2 regions of the Listeria sp. ILCC792 genome follow, and region 1 is predicted to be linked to the other one. Evidence: predicted binding sites of a transcription regulator. Region 1 holds the regulator's gene; the other holds the start of a gene.
What was found. Region 1 encodes Rex, which represses fermentation and respiration genes when NADH is low (regulators of the CRP and FNR family bind a similar motif). Its sites were predicted from a motif close to TTGTGAAATATTTCACAA; they were not measured.
Positions count from the first base shown of each region.

Region 1 (4,902 bases):
GCCCAACAAGTGCAATACTATCACCGCGCTTCATTTCAAACCGAACATTTTGCGCCACCAATTTGTCTTTCGAATAGCCAATTGCAACATCTTCGACAAATAAAATGTCATTTCCGGGCGTGCGGTCAAATTGAAAACCAAAATGGGCCGCTTTTTCATTTCCCGCCGGCCGATCTAATCGGTCCATTTTTTCCAGTTTCTTCCGCCGGCTTTGCGCCCGTTTCGTTGTCGATGCACGAACAATATTCCGAGCAACAAAGTCTTCCAATTTGGCAATTTCCGTCTGTTGTTTCTCGAATTCCTTCCAGTCTTTTTCAAGCTGCTCCTGTTTTAAAACAAGAAAACGACTGTAATTTCCAACATAGTGAGTGATTTTTGTCCGGGAAATCTCATAAACTTGGTTCACCACGCGGTCCAAAAAATAGCGGTCGTGCGAAACGATGAGCAGCGCGCCCGCATAATTTTGCAAATACCCCTCAAGCCACGAAAGCGTCGCAATATCCAAATGGTTGGTCGGCTCATCTAAAATCAAAAGATCTTGTTTGGATAAAAGTAGTTTCGCAAGTGCAAGCCTAGTTTTCTGCCCACCACTTAAAGCCGCGACTAATTTTTCATAATCCTCTTCAAAAAAATGGAGACCATGTAGCACCGAACGAATTTCCGCTTCATACGTATAGCCGCCGCGTTCCTTGAAAAGGTGTTGCAGTTCATCGTAACTATCCAAAGCCTGCCTTGCCGTCTCAGCATCCGCGTATATACCGCTGTCCGCCATTTTAAGCTCCATCTCGCGCAGCTCGCGTTCCATGTTACGCAAGTCTTCAAAAACAGTCAGCATTTCATTCCAAATCGTCTTGCTCGACTCAAGCCCCGTATTTTGCGCCAAGTAGCCAATCCGCACATTTTTCGGCTTTGAAATTTGCCCCGCATCATATGAAGTCTGCCCCGCAATGATTTTCAGAAGCGTTGATTTTCCCGCCCCGTTTCTGCCAACTAGCGCAATCCGGTCATTTGTTTTAATTTCTAATTTTATATTTTCTAAAATCGTTTCCGCACCAAAGTACTTCGCAATTTGTTGTACTTGCAAAAGAATCATATTTTTCTCCCCTATCTCTTTCTAGTTTAGCGTAAAGGTGAGCCCGTTGCAATCACACATTTGATTTTGTGAAATCATTAGCATTAATTGTGATTTTACGATACAATGAGAGCAGGTAAACAAAATAAATACTGATAAAATAAAGGTTTTCTAAATGTGTGAGCAAAAAGTTTGTGCATTTTATGTGAAATGTTTATAGTATATAAGCAAGCATGTGAAGGAAAGAGCAGTCATTTTGCTTGAAAACGAACCATATTTTATCAGGAAGAAGGGACTAATTGGCATGATGGATGAAACGACAAAAATTCCACAGGCGACAGCAAAACGCTTACCGTTATATCATCGCTATTTGAAATATCTACATGAATCAGGAAAAGAACGTGTATCTTCGGCAGAGTTAAGTGAAGCTGTAAAAGTGGATTCCGCAACAATTCGCCGCGATTTCTCATATTTCGGCGCACTCGGCAAGAAAGGATATGGTTATAATGTTTCTTATATTCTTGACTTTTTTGGAAAAACGCTCAGCCAAGATAAAGAAACGAACGTTGCCATTATCGGTGTAGGGAATCTTGGAACCGCACTACTTCATTATAACTTCATGAAAAACAATAATATTCGCGTTTGTGCTGCATTTGATGTAGCTCCTGCAAAAGTAGGTACCGTCCAACAAGATATTCCAATTTATCATTTAAATGATATGGAAGAAATTTTAAAAGAAAATAATGTTGAAGTGGTCATTTTAACTGTACCATCTGATGAAGCTCAAACAACGGTGGATAAATTGATCGAAGCAGACGTGAAGGGGATTCTAAACTTTACGCCAGCACGTATTAGCGTGCCAAAACAAGTACGCGTCCATCATATTGATTTGACAACTGAATTACAAACATTAATTTACTTCCTAGAAAACTATCCATCTAAAAATTAAAACGCAGCTTAAGAAGCTCAAAAATAAAAGAACTTTGATGTAACTATCTGAACCAGCGCTTAAGAGTGCTGGTTTCTTATAAGAGGTGAAATGAATGAAACGACTGAAAAAATTAAATTGGACGCAGTGGGTTGCCCTTTTTATTTTTGTATCCATGGGGATTTCGATGATTGTGACCATCTTTGAAATTTTTACTGCCCCCGCGTCACAACCAGCAACAGGACCAAAAGTAACGCTCCGAAGTGATTATATTTTCTTACTGGTAGAAATCATTTTAGGGATTATTATTTTAGCTTTACCGTCCATTGTTTCTAGACGATTTAAATTTGAAATTCCGGGGCTTGTGTACCTCATGTTTATCGTTTTTCTATACGCCTCAATTTATCTTGGAACCATTCAACAATTTTATGCGAATGTACCTCACTGGGATAAAATATTGCATACGTTTAGTGGTGCGATGCTAGGCGCAATAGGCTTTTCTTTTGTGAGTTTACTCAATGCTAACGATAAAGTCGTCATGAACATGAAGCCCGGCTTTGTTGCGATATTTTCTTTCTGTTTCGCGGTAACGCTCGGCGCTTTCTGGGAAGTGTATGAGTATACATTCGATGCTCTTTTAGGTTTAAATATGCAGCGCTTCGAACTCTCTAACGGAACGCCACTCGTTGGGCGGGCTGCTCTCACGGATACCATGACAGACGTTATTGTCGACATCATTGGCGCATTAGTTATGGCCATTATCGGATACTGGGCGCTAAAAAAAGGTCGCCCGTGGATGAAACAATTTGAATTTAAACGGACAAATAAAAAAGATGAGCTCGGAAGATAATCCGAGCTCATCTTTTTTTATAGAAACTATTTTTCAACATCTTTTTGTTTCGGCAAATTGTCTACATAACTATCAGAATACTGGAGTAGTTTTCGACTTGCTTCAAAACGTTTTTTGATATCAGCAGAGAGTTCTTTATTTCCGCCGTTATAATAAGTGGCTTTGCCCGTTTCAAAACTTTCGTCTGGTTCATACATATAATCATTTGCCATGTAGCTACCTTCTGGCATTGTGTAGCGTTCTGGCACAAAATTCGTTTGCGTATTTAAGATGTCCTCCCCAAACATAATCTGGTCAGTTGCTTTAATCCCAAGAAGATTGAGAACGGTTGGCATTACGTCAATTTCGCCGCCGATATTATCAATCTTGCCTGTCTTTTCAACGCCCGGAATGTGGAGGTAGAACGGAATCCGGTAGTCATCAGCAGGCTGCGCTTTTAGCTCACTAGAACGATTGACGTAGCTTTTTTGGTCATCTGTAAGCTTTGCCGTATCAATGATATGGTGGTCACCGTACATCACAACGACAGAATCATCCCAAATACCATTTTTCTTCAATTTATTAATAAATGCACCAAGCTGTTTGTCCGCATAGTGCACTGCTTGGAAATAGTTCCCAAGCTCTGTGCCTTCCAAGTTTTTCGGAAGGTTAAGCGATTGCTTGCTCTCTGGAATATTAAATGGCATATGACTGCTAACCGAAATAAGTTGCGCATAGAAGTTTTCATCGTTTTGATAATGTTCTTCTAAAATTGGCATCGCCTTATTGTATAAAACCTCATCGCTCGGCGAAAAGCCAATAACATCATCATCGCCAAAGAACGAGCGATCATAAAACTTATCAAACCCTACTGCTGGATAAAAATTGTCCCGATTATAGAAACTCGCGTCGTTCGTGTGGAAGGTTGCCGTCTGATAACCTTTCTTAGAAAGCGTCCGCGGTAATGATGGAATAACGCGGTCACCGTAAGTTTGCGTATTCGTATAGTAGCCGCTAGGGAAGGTGGAGGTATACACAGACCATTCCGCATCAGCCGTATTAGATTTTGAAACCGTTTGGAAAAACGAATCCGAGTAGAGCGTTTCGCCTTCCAATTTGTCGAGTGTTGGCGTGACGGATTGCCCGTTTAGTTTTACACCCGTCAAGTTGCGCTGGAAGGATTCTAACTGGATAATAATTAAGTTTTTCCCTTTTGCAATGCCGTAGTAGTCCGGATTCTTTTTAACTTCAACGCCTTTTATCGTACGGATATTATCTGCTGTAATATCAGCCGCCCGAACATCGGTCGTTCCAGTAAAAGCCGTAGCTACATTAAAGGTAAACACACCCATCTTTTCAGCGCGTTTCGTATCACTAATAATATTTTTATTCATCATATCATAAGTGAAAAATCCAATTAGAAGCAGAAGAACAGCAAGCGAGATGCCAAAAGTTCGTCTTTTTATTTGGAAAGTTTTAAAACGCACACCTTTTTTTAAGTCCAAATAAAGAACAACTGGTAACAAGAGAAGATTCGCAAAAAATAGCCAATCGTACCATTTCAATAAGCTAGTTGCGCTATCTTTGACAACGCCGACTTCACCAATTAAAGAAAGGCTGTGATAAGTTGGAATTTCATTGTAAAACCGTCCATAAAGAACGAAAACAAGCATCAATATTCCAAGAAAACATGTTAGACCCGCATAAACATAAACTTGCGCACGAGGACGTACAAAAGCATGTATGAGAAGCAGTAAAATAAGGACAAACGATAAATCGGCCATAAAGCTAAGCCAATTTGGATCTTGAAAAACTTGGAAATAGGCTAAGGCAAATTGACCAACAATTAAAATCAAATAAATAATTAACAAGATAAAAGCCTCTTTCTTTTAAAAAATAGGTTAAGTTTCCCCAATTATATCTATTTTAACGCACCCGATTTTGAAGTGCAAATATTGCGGAGAATTTTACAAGTTGGCACTTTAACACTGTTGACCTTTAAAGTGCGAAAGGGTATGATGAGAAAAAATAATTTTTTACATTAAGGGGATTTCAGATGTCTATTTTTAGAAA
Region 1 is NZ_FYBO01000008.1:88,409-93,310, forward strand. Features, by position in the region: gene CFS60_RS09745 (ABC-F family ATP-binding cassette domain-containing protein) at 1-1,093, opposite strand, end outside; gene CFS60_RS09750 (redox-sensing transcriptional repressor Rex) at 1,377-2,021, shown strand; gene CFS60_RS09755 (hypothetical protein) at 2,125-2,850, shown strand; gene CFS60_RS09760 (LTA synthase family protein) at 2,877-4,700, opposite strand; gene CFS60_RS09765 (amino acid permease) at 4,886-4,902, shown strand, end outside.

Region 2 (4,902 bases), on a different contig from region 1:
GCGCTTCTATGAACCAAGCGAAGATTTCAAAATCCCGAATCCTGCGAAAGTAGATTATAAGGTTTCGACGTCAGATATAAAATAGAACGCGAAAATGACTCTGGCCATCGCCGGGGTCATTTTCACTAAAACTAGAAAGAAGGTGCGGTTTTGGATAAAAACGGGTTTATGCACGAAGCGATCAATGAAGCGAAAAAGGCAGGTGCAATTGGCGAAGTCCCAATTGGAGCAGTAGTCGTGCTAGACGGAAAAATCATCGGCCGTGGGCATAATTTGCGAGAATCCAGTCAAAACGCTGTGACGCACGCCGAAATGATGGCCATTCAAGACGCTTGCCATAATCAAAAATCTTGGCGACTCGCCGGTGCCGAATTATTTGTAACGCTTGAACCGTGCCCAATGTGTAGTGGTGCCATTTTGCTTTCCCGAATTGCGAAAGTATATTACGGCGCCAAAGATCCGAAAGCGGGAACGGCTGGAACTTTAATGAATCTCTTGCAAGATGAGCGCTTTAATCATGTCTGTGAAGTAGAAAGCGGCCTTTTGGAAGAAGAAACAGGCGCCCTTTTAACGGACTTTTTTCGGGAATTAAGAAAGCGCAAGAAAACCGAGAAACCGAGTTAGTCTAGTAGTTCTTTTCTACCAATTTAGACTAAAATGTCTGTTTGAAACTTTTTGTGAATAAAATAACAAAAACAAAGGTACAGTGAGTTCAATACTTTACAAGCTGATTTCTTATTAAAATGAAAAATAAAAAAAAGACTACTAAAGAACTAAATGAATTTAAGCCGAAATAGGATAAAATATACTGTATATAGAACTTATTCTAATTTAGAAAACTCTGCTTTAGCCGAAAAAGAGAAATGACGAATTTTTTTATTTTACATATCTTTGTGAATGAAATAACAACTAATGGAGCTTGTTTAGATTGTTTTTCACAAACTCGGTTAAGGGAGAACGTAAAAAGAATTAAAACGCAGAAAAAGGAGGGAAAAAGGGTGGATACATTGTTTTTAGCCCGTTTTCAGTTCGCATCAACAACAATCTTTCACTTTTTATTTGTGCCGCTATCCATTGGCTTAGTCTTTATGGTTGCGCTCATGCAAACGCTATACGTAGTGAAAGGGAAAGAAGTTTATAAAAGAATGACAAAGTTTTGGGGACATTTATTCCTCATTAACTTTGCAGTCGGTGTCGTAACTGGTATTATTCAGGAATTCCAATTCGGAATGAACTGGTCCGACTACTCCCGTTTTGTAGGGGACGTTTTCGGAGCACCACTAGCTATTGAAGCCTTACTTGCATTCTTCATGGAGTCAACATTTATCGGTTTATGGATTTTTGGTTGGGATCGCCTCAGCAAAAAATTACATTTAGCGTGTATTTGGCTCGTATCAATTGGAACGATTCTTTCAAGTTTTTGGATTCTAGCAGCCAACTCATTTATGCAACACCCAGTCGGCTTTGAATTTAAAAATGGTCGTGCCGAAATGAACGATTTCTGGGCGCTTATTACAAACGGCCAGCTACTAGTTGAGTTTCCGCACGTTATTTTCGGTGCTTTCGCAACAGGTGCGTTTTTCGTTGCAGGTGTCAGTGCATACAAAATGCTTAAAAAGCAAGATGTGGCTTTCTTCAAGCGCTCTTTCCAAATTGCACTCGTAATCGCAGTTATTGGCGGTTTTGGAACAGCTTTCAGCGGACACTCACAAGCCCAATATTTGGTTAAAACGCAGCCGATGAAAATGGCGGCAACTGAAGGTATATGGGAGGATACTGCCGACCCAGCACCTTGGACGATGATTGCCGGCATCGATGTCGATAACAAAAAAAATACGTGGTCAATTGAAATCCCGTATGCGCTAAGCTTCTTGTCTTATTCGACCTTTAGTGGTTCCGTAGAAGGCATGAACTCGCTTCAAAAACAATACGAGGAACAATATGGCCCGGGAGATTATATTCCGCCAGTACGAACTTCATTCTGGAGTTTCCGTATCATGGTATTAGCCGGCATGGTAATGATTTTAACAGCACTAATTGGTGCGGTGCTTGCTTGGCGTAAAAATCTTGAGAACACAAAATGGTATTTACGTTTAATGGTACCAATGATTTTATTCCCATTCATCGCCAACTCAATGGGTTGGATTATGACAGAAATTGGACGGCAACCGTGGGTAGTATTTGGTTACCAACAAACGGCAGATGCCGTGTCGCCGAACGTATCGGCAGGCTCGCTACTGTTCTCGATAATCGCGTTTTCAACGATTTACGCGTTACTGTTAATCGTGCTCGTCTATTTATTTATTCGCGAAATCAAAAAAGGACCTTATGGTGAAAATAAAGTAGAGACTACTTCTGTTGATCCATTTGATAAAGGGGGCGACAAAATTGTCACTGAATGAGTTATGGTTTTTACTTGTCGCAGTATTATTTGTCGGTTTCTTCTTCCTAGAAGGATTTGACTTTGGTGTAGGGATGTCTACACGTTTCATGGCGCGCAATGATTTGGAGCGCCGCGTGTTAGTGAACACAATTGGTCCGTTTTGGGATGCCAATGAAGTGTGGCTACTTACAGCTGGCGGTGCCATTTTTGCCGCATTTCCAAACTGGTATGCAACGATGTTCAGCGGTTACTACATTCCGCTCGTTGTGTTCTTGCTTGCTTTAATCGGTCGCGGTGTTTCATTTGAATTCCGTGGTCAAAAAGATTCTGCCGCTTGGCGTCAGTTTTGGGATTGGGTTATCTTTTTCGGTAGTATTTTACCGCCGTTCTTGCTAGGTGTCCTATTTTCAAGCCTTGTACAAGGTATGCCAATTAATAGCGAAATGGATATGTATGCAGGATTCTTTGATTACATTACGGTCTTCTCCGTTTGGGGAGGCTTAACCGTTACAATGCTTTGCCTACTTCATGGCTTAATGTTTATCACGCTTCGTACGGAAGATGATATTCAAGACCGCGCACGTCGCATGGCTAAACGCGTTTGGTTCATCACCGTGCCTGTTTTAGTAGTGTTTGTAGTTCTAGCATTCTTTTACACAGATATTTTCCAAGCCCGTCCAATTCTCGTGCCAACTTTAATTGGTATCGTAGTAGTGATGTACTTACTATGCGCATTCTTCCTATGGAAAAATCGCGATGGATTTGCATTTACATTTGGCGGCTTAGGTTTAGCATTAACAGTTGCAACCATTTTCGTAGGGCTATTCCCTCGTGTTATGATTAGCTCAATTGACTCTGCATTTGACTTAACCATTCATAACGCAGCTTCGGGACATTACTCCTTAACAGTTATGACCATTGTATCGGTAACACTATTACCGTTTGTACTCGGCTATCAAATTTGGAGTTACTACGTTTTCCGTAAACGCGTTTCGAGTAAGGAGAAAATGACGTATTAATGGGAAGAGACATTTTTAAATATAAAGGTATAAAAAAAATACTTGCGATTCTTGCCGCGTTGACTATAGTTCAAGGCGCGGCAATTATCGTCATGGCAAGCATGCTGTCAGGCGCGATTACAAAGCTCTTTAATGGTGCATCCTTGTCTACTGTGGCGTTACAAATGGCTTTCTTCGCGGGAGCACTTTTTGTACGCCATTTTTTAAATGTATGGAAAAAAGCGATTGTTTATAAGTTCGCCTCTGATACAGGGAAAAAGATGCGCGAAGAATTGCTTGAAAATTTATTCGTCCTCGGTCCGCGTTTTACGCGCGAAGAAGGAACAGGAAAAGTCGTTACGATGGTCATGGAAGGCGTACAGGACTTCAGGCGTTTTATTGAGCTGTTCTTGCCGAAGTTTATCAACATGGCGATTATTCCTGTGATGATTTGGATTTATGTGCTGACACAAGACGGCAAGTCCGCTTTAATTTTGGCCATTACATTCCCTGTTTTAATTTTATTCCTAATAATCTTAGGTCTTGCAGCAAAGAAACAAGCCGACTCGCAATTTGAGTCGTACCGGATTTTATCCAACCACTTTGTTGACTCGCTAAAAGGGCTTGAAACCTTGAAATATCTAGGTTTAAGCCATAGTCACGAAAGAAGCATTGCGGACACAAGCTCAAGCTACCGAAAAGCAACGATGAGGACACTACGCGTAGCCTTCTTATCTTCGTTTGCACTCGATTTCTTCACAATGCTCTCTATCGCTGTCGTGGCGCTATTCTTAGGGCTCGGCTTAATTGACGGCTTAATCTTACTAGGCCCGGCACTCACAATTTTAGTTTTAGCACCCGAATACTTCCTACCCGTCCGTGAGCTAGGGTCCGATTATCATGCAACGCTCGACGGACAAGAGGCGGGGCGCGTTATTCAAGCCATTATTGATGAAGGAAAAGCACAGCAAGAAAAAAATGCAGGAACGGCTGCGCCTGCGTACACAAATGATTCTGTGCTGAATTTAGCAGGCATCACGGTTAATTATGCGGACGGGCATCAGGAATCGCTAGCCCAAGCTGATTTTGGCGTTTCTGGTTTGCAAAAAATTGGCATTATCGGAGCAACTGGCGCTGGGAAATCTACAATGATCGACGTTTTAAGCGGCTTTCTAGCACCAACAACTGGCGAAATCCAAATTGATGGCACCGCGGTTAAGCTACACAATTATGCGTGGCAGAAACAAGTGACGTATATTCCGCAGCACCCGTATTTGTTCCACGACACAATTGCTGGCAACATCAAATTTTATCATCCAGAATCAGCAGATGATGCGGTGAAATCAGCGGCAAAAGCGGCTGGACTAAACGCGTTCATTGAAGATTTAGATGAGGGATATGAAACGGTTGTTGGGGAAGCTGGGCGAACGTTAAGTGGCGGTCAGGAACAGCGAATTGCGCTAGCGCGCGCGTTTTTATCTGACCGGCAAATCGTGCTCATGGATGAGCCCACTGCGCATC
Region 2 is NZ_FYBO01000005.1:127,700-132,601, forward strand. Features, by position in the region: gene CFS60_RS07550 (LTA synthase family protein) at 1-85, shown strand, start outside; gene tadA (tRNA adenosine(34) deaminase TadA) at 151-624, shown strand; gene CFS60_RS07560 (cytochrome ubiquinol oxidase subunit I) at 999-2,402, shown strand; gene cydB (cytochrome d ubiquinol oxidase subunit II) at 2,389-3,402, shown strand; gene cydD (thiol reductant ABC exporter subunit CydD) at 3,402-4,902, shown strand, end outside.
Region 2: the regulator Rex is predicted to act here: its motif matches at 892-909, upstream of CFS60_RS07560 (cytochrome ubiquinol oxidase subunit I).